One region of the Solibacillus sp. FSL W7-1472 genome, then DNA from elsewhere that is predicted to be linked to it. Evidence: riboswitches for the same ligand, from Rfam matches in the RefSeq annotation. Region 1 holds a riboswitch; each other region holds the start of a gene.

What was found. Region 1 has a riboswitch for S-adenosylmethionine ahead of metA (homoserine O-succinyltransferase). Riboswitches for the same ligand answer to the same signal wherever they lie in the genome.
Region 2: it holds a riboswitch for S-adenosylmethionine, as region 1 does, so the genes downstream of both, MKY07_RS14830 (methionine ABC transporter ATP-binding protein) here and metA (homoserine O-succinyltransferase) in region 1, are expected to answer to the same signal.
Region 3: it holds a riboswitch for S-adenosylmethionine, as region 1 does, so the genes downstream of both, metK (methionine adenosyltransferase) here and metA (homoserine O-succinyltransferase) in region 1, are expected to answer to the same signal.

Annotation. Positions count from the first base shown of each region.
Region 1 covers NZ_CP150208.1:1,860,444-1,862,716, forward strand. Annotated here, with positions in the region: gene MKY07_RS09165 (nucleoside-diphosphate sugar epimerase) at 1-624, shown strand, start outside; SAM riboswitch class I at 697-804, shown strand; gene metA (homoserine O-succinyltransferase) at 962-1,903, shown strand; gene MKY07_RS09175 (ABC transporter ATP-binding protein) at 1,955-2,273, opposite strand, start outside.
Region 2 covers NZ_CP150208.1:2,956,373-2,958,645, reverse strand. Annotated here, with positions in the region: gene gcvH (glycine cleavage system protein GcvH) at 17-397, shown strand; gene MKY07_RS14840 (toprim domain-containing protein) at 487-813, shown strand; gene MKY07_RS14835 (thioredoxin family protein) at 821-1,123, shown strand; SAM riboswitch class I at 1,185-1,287, shown strand; gene MKY07_RS14830 (methionine ABC transporter ATP-binding protein) at 1,434-2,273, shown strand, end outside.
Region 3 covers NZ_CP150208.1:2,878,313-2,880,585, forward strand. Annotated here, with positions in the region: gene metK (methionine adenosyltransferase) at 61-1,257, opposite strand; SAM riboswitch class I at 1,521-1,636, opposite strand; gene pckA (phosphoenolpyruvate carboxykinase (ATP)) at 1,836-2,273, shown strand, end outside.

The DNA.
Region 1 (2,273 bases):
CCGGTGATGCGCAATGCGATGGATATTTTAATGAAGATGATGCTCATTTCATTTGAGAAGGCAAAGCTGAAAAATGTTGAGTTATTAGCCGAAATTTTGTTAGTGGAACCGTTATTTATTCATGATTTAACGAATAAAATGTTACGACTGGGTATGATTGTGAAGGAACAGGAATTTGCACTTACCGCTAAGGGTAAGTCACAGCTGGAATCGGGCATTTTTGAAGAGGAGCTTGAAGAAACAAGTTATTTTATTCAATACAGCCCGATCCATGAGCAGCCACTGGATGGTGATCTGGAGGAATTTGCGGATTTGGAGGAGTTTCCGGAGCCTTTCCCGACAATCGAAACGGAAGAAATCGAAGCAATTGAAGAAGCGGTGCTGATTGAGTTCATTCAGCAGCAACTATCCGAACAACCGGTTGCGGAAGATGAAGTACCGCATTATATTTCAAGTGTTGTTTCGACGGAATCGATCCAGATTAATGATATACCGGTCCTATGTTTTTTGCTTTTCGATCAAAAGGAAAACAGACATTTTATGCGGGTATACAATACATTGACACGTGTATGGGATGAACAGCTGGAGACAATGTTATTCAATATAGAAAAAGAGCAGCTTTAGTAAGCGTGAAATAATATTTTTAGAATTATTGCAAAATTACAAAGTACATGATACACTAATGACAATTTAATAGTCTTATCAAGAGAAGCGGAGGGACTTGGCCTTATGATGCTTCAGCAACCTCTAGTTCAACTAGAAAGGTGCTACTTCCAGCAAGGTGTGAACCTTGGCAGATAAGAACGGGTAAAAAGGCCCCTCTCATTTCTGTTTTTGCTGGAATGAGAGGGGCTTTTTATATTGTTCTGGAACAGTTTGTTTCAATCGTAAAACAATGCATTGCCTGAAAACTACAGATTATTAAAAGATTGCTGAAAAAGTTTATGAGGGGGAAAGTGGAATGCCGATTAATATTCCGAAACATTTACCGGCGGGAGAGCTGCTTAGAAAAGAGAAGATTTTCGTTATGGAGGAAGACCGTGCGAAAACGCAACAAATTCGACCGTTAAATATTTTAGTGTTTAATTTAATGCCTGAAAAAGAAAAAACCGAACTGCAGTTGCTGCGTTTACTCGGGAATACACCGTTACAGGTAGATGTGACATTTTTAAACACGGCTACATACGAATCAAAAAATGTTTCCAAATCACATTTAGATACATTTTATCGAACATTCGACCAAGTGAAGCACCGTCGCTTTGATGGGCTCATTATTACAGGAGCGCCAGTAGAGAAAATGGATTTTGAAGATGTTGGATACTGGAATGAGATTACGCATGTTATGGACTGGGCAGATGAACATGTCACTTCGATTATGTATATATGTTGGGGCGCCCAAGCTGCCTTGTATCACCATTTTGGCATCGGAAAATTCGAATTGCCGAAGAAATGCTCCGGTGTTTATTCCCATGTGATTACGGATTTAACAGTAGATTTAGTGCGGGGATTCAGTGATGAGTATGTGGCACCTCATTCACGCCACACGTCGGTTTCAATTGATGAAGTGCGGGCACACCCTGACTTGCGACTATTAAGCTATTCGGATGATGCAGGCGTGTTTATTGTGCAATCGAAAAACAATAAACATATTATGATTACAGGGCATCTGGAATATGATGCAACGACTTTATCGGATGAGTATTTCCGCGATATTGAGAAAGATCCGGACAATACGGAAATTCCGATCAACTATTTCCCGAATAACGACCCGTTGCAGGCACCGAAAAATGTTTGGCGTGCCCATTCGCATCTGTTGTTCTACAACTGGCTGAACTACTACGTATACCAAGAAACGCCGTATGAATGGCATTACGTCGATGAAAATATTGAATATCATATTTAATTTGTGTAAATGAAATGAACCAGCAGGAGGTGGACTCCTGCTGGTTCATTTTTATTTAATTGCAACCCAGGCACGTTCGCGTTCGATCTGCAAACTAATTTCCCGCCCGAAGAAATCGCTTAATAATTCGTCTGTTAAAACAACTTCGCGTGCATTGGCTTCGACATTTTTTCCGTCTTTCATTAAAAGTACATGGCTAAAACAAGGAAGTATTTCTTCTACATGATGCGTCACGTAAATTAGGGTAGGGCCGTTTTCTGCTTGTGCAATCTGTTCTATTGTTTGCAGCAAGTTTTCCCGTTCGATTAAGTCCAGACCGCCACATGGCTCATCCAATATTAAAATTTCCGGATCAGCCATAATGGCCCTT
Region 2 (2,273 bases), 1.1 Mb from region 1:
ACATGGAGGTTTTCGAATGAGCACACCAAAAGAATTACGTTATTCAAAAGAGCATGAGTGGGTAAAAATTGAAGACGGTAAGGCAACAATCGGTATTACGGATTTCGCACAATCTGAATTAGGTGATATCGTATTCGTAGAATTACCTGAAGTAGGCGATGAGATTTCAAAGGATCAGCCATTCGGTAGTGTAGAGTCTGTAAAAACAGTTTCTGAACTATATGCACCACTTTCTGGTAAAGTAGTTGCAATTAACGAAGAATTACTGGACAACCCAGAATACGTTAATGAATCTCCATACGGAAATGCATGGATGGTTACTGTTGAGTTAACAAGTGAAGCGGAAGTTGAAGAATTATTAGACGCAGATGCTTACACTGCATTAATTGAACAATAATATGAAACACTAAAGCCTTCTATAGTAAGGTTTTAGTGTTTTTTTGTTATTCTATACATAAAGGTGACTTTGAAAGGAAGCGTGTACGTATGGGAAAATGCCTTGTTGTCGAAGGACGTGCCGATAAGTTGAGATTAATCCCGATTTTAGCAGAGGACGTGACAATTATTTGTACAAATGGCACAATAAGCGAAGTCAATTTGATTGATTTATTGGAAGGTTATGAGCAAGATGAAATTATCACTATGTTTGATGCAGATAAAAACGGTGAAAAGTTACGTAAACTGATGAACCGTGCATATCCTGAAGCACAACAGCTAATCATACCTCACGAATATATTGAAGTAGAAAAAACACCTACTAAAATCTTAAGGGATATTTTACTACGAGCAAAATTTTTAGTAAAAGAAGGATGACAGTATAATGGAACAATGGACGAAACAGCAATGGGAACAAAACGTACAACAATATGATCAGACAGCATTTTTCCTATATACGCCTATGTGCGGCACATGTGAAGTATCGGAAAAAATGTTGGAAGTAATTGAGAAATTACTACCAGATCTCCCGCTTGGTATGGCAAATATCAATTATTTAGGGGATTTACCTTATGAACTGAAAATTGAAAGTGTACCTTGTTTAATCGTTTCAGACAACGGAGAACTAACGAATAAAATTTATGCATTTAAATCCGTACCGTTTTTGTATGAAATATTAAAAAAGTAATTGACGTAGTCACTTTGTCGTGATAAAGTAAAATTCATAATAATAAAACTTAATAACGTTGCTCTTATAAAGAGAGGTGGAGGGAAGTGCCCTATGAAGCCCGGCAACCAGCGATTACGCAAAGGTGCCAATTCACACAAAGTGTAAACTTTGAAAGATGAGAGAACGGTTTACCGTATAAATGTATGTGAAACCTTTCTACTTGTCTTGGTAGAAAGGTTTTTTTCATTCAGCGGATGTTTTGGATGAAAAAAAGAACATGATTTTGAAATAGCAGGAAGGTTATTTCAATTTAGAAGGAGTACAACCGATGATTGATATACAAAATATTACAAAAGTGTATAACACGAAAAATGGTAAGCTTACGGCAGTTGATAATGTAAGCCTATCGATCAACAAAGGAGAAATATACGGTATTATCGGCTACAGTGGTGCCGGTAAAAGTACAATGATTCGCCTATTGAACGGTTTGGAAAAGCCAACGACAGGTTCTGTCATTGTAGGTGGTCAGGATATTGCAAAAGCTTCCGGGGCTAAATTACGAGAAGCACGTCAAAAAATAAGTATGATTTTCCAGCACTTCAATTTACTTTGGTCACGTACCGTTGAAGAAAACATCGCATTTCCACTTGAAATAGCAGGTGTTTCAAAAGCTGATCGTGAAAAACGAGTAGAAGAGTTAATTGAACTTGTTGGTTTAAAAGGAAGAGGGAAAGCGTATCCTTCTCAACTTTCAGGCGGTCAAAAGCAGCGTGTTGGCATTGCCCGTGCGTTGGCAAACAATCCGGAAGTGCTTTTATGTGATGAAGCGACTTCAGCACTTGATCCTGAAACAACGGATTCAATTTTGGAATTGTTGCTTGATATTAATAAAAACATCGGACTTACAATTGTACTCATTACACATGAAATGCATGTTATCCGTAAAATCTGTAACAGAGTAGCTGTTATGGAAGCCGGAAAAGTAGTGGAACAGGGAGATGTATTACAAGTGTTCCAACATCCGCAAGCACCGATTACGAAAAACTTCGTGTCGCAAGCTTCTGGTGAAACACAGGAAACGCAAGCATCACTGGAACAGATTTTAGCCAATTATCCAGAAGGCAAAATCGCTAAATTAACATTTGCAGCGGCAACGACAGAACAGCCT
Region 3 (2,273 bases), 1.0 Mb from region 1:
TCTTATATAAGATCATAAAAAAGGAGCTATCCATTAAACTGGATGCTCCTTTTTATTATATTAAATTCCTGCTTTAGCTTTCAATTCAGCCGCTTTATCCGTACTTTCCCATGGCACATTTAAATCTGTGCGACCGAAATGTCCGTATGCTGCTGTTTGCTTATAAATCGGACGACGTAAATCAAGCATTTTAATAATGCCCGCAGGACGTAAATCAAATAGCTCACGTACCCAGTTCACGATTTTTGATTCTTCTACTTTTCCTGTACCGAATGTATCAACCGCGATTGATACAGGTTGTGCAACACCGATTGCATACGCCAGTTGCACTTCAGCACGGTCAGCTAGGCCAGCTGCTACAATGTTTTTAGCAACATAACGTGCTGCATATGCTGCAGAGCGGTCAACTTTTGTCGCATCCTTACCGGAGAATGCTCCGCCACCATGACGCGCATAGCCGCCGTAAGTATCAACAATAATTTTACGACCTGTAAGACCTGCATCTCCTTTAGGCCCGCCGATTACGAAACGACCTGTTGGGTTGATGAAGTATTTTGTTGCTTCATCCAATAATTGAGCAGGAACAACCGGTTTAATAACGTGCTCTTTAATATCTGTTTGAATTTGTTCTAATGTTGCTTCTTCATCATGCTGTGTTGAAATAACGATTGTATCCACACGAACAGGTTCATTGTTTTCATCATATTCGATTGTTACTTGTGTTTTACCATCCGGACGTAAATATTCCAATTCTCCTGATTTACGTACTTCTGTTAAACGACGTGCTAATTTATGAGCTAAAGAAATTGGCATCGGCATTAATTCCGGTGTTTCGTTACATGCATAGCCGAACATTAATCCTTGGTCGCCTGCACCGATTGCTTCCAGTTCATCATCCGTCATTGAACCTTCACGTGCTTCCAATGCTTGGTCAACACCTTGTGCAATGTCAGGTGATTGCTCTCCTACAGCTACTAGTACTGCAAGGTTTTCCGCATCAAAGCCGTACTTACCGCGTGTGTAGCCGATTTCTGCCACTGTATCACGGATAATTCCTTTCATATCTACATAAGTAGAAGTTGTAATCTCACCAGATACTAGTACTAAGCCTGTTGTTACCGTAGTTTCACAAGCTACACGTGCATTTGGATCTGCAGCTAAAATAGCGTCTAAAATGGCATCCGAAATTTGGTCACAAATTTTATCCGGATGTCCTTCCGTTACACTTTCTGATGTAAACAGTCGACGATTTGTCATGTCATTTCCTCCTAAATCACTTTGGCAATTGTTTTTTATTGATACGGTACTCATTACCCATGTCCGTTATATAAAGCAATTACGCTAATGCGTATCTACCTTTTAACGTCAAGCTATATTTGCTTTAACACGAGGGTCTGAAAGGCTGTAACTATATAATTTTCGCTCAGCACGAAATTGTAAAACAAAATAAAAAAAATCCTTTCTCTCATAGCCGTGTTCATCACACGTGAGGAAAGGATATTACGTTTCGTTACCTTTCACTCTTATCGTTCAAGGGAATTTTTGCCCTTGCATCAGGTTGGCACCAACACGTATAAAATATACGCAGGTTGCCGGGTTTCATAGGGCCTGCCCCTCCACCAGCTCGGGATAAGAGTATCCGTTCAATTAAACATCTTACGCAAAAAAACAAGTGCTGTCAACAAATTTTGACGTATTTCGCAATGTTTAAAATTCCGGAAAAAATAATTTGCAATTAGTATAGATTATTTCACTTAATGTGTTATACTATTTTTGAATTAGGAATCAACTCCCCTCTATAAGGGAATACTATAAAAAAGGATGGTATTTAATAGATGAATTCGGTAGAAATTGCTAACGAGCTGAAAGAACTTTTAAACGGGGAAAACATCAAAACTCAATTATCTGTTCCACAATTAGTTGAAAAAGCTACATCACGCGGAGAAGCCGTGCTGACTGTTGAAGGTGCATTACGTGCCCAAACAGGAAAATACACTGGCCGTTCTCCAAAAGATAAATATATAGTAAAAGAAGAAATTTGCAACAATAAAATCGATTGGGGCAAAGTTAACCGTCCGATTTCTGCAGAGGTATTTGATAAACTTTATGTGAAAGTTGTAAATTACTTAAAAGAACGTGACGAGTTATATGTATTCAACGGTTTTGCAGGTGCAGACAAAGAGTCTCAATTATCCATTAAAGTAATTAATGAATATGCTTGGCATAATCTATTCTGTCATCAATTGTTCATCCGCCCAACAGCAGACGAATTG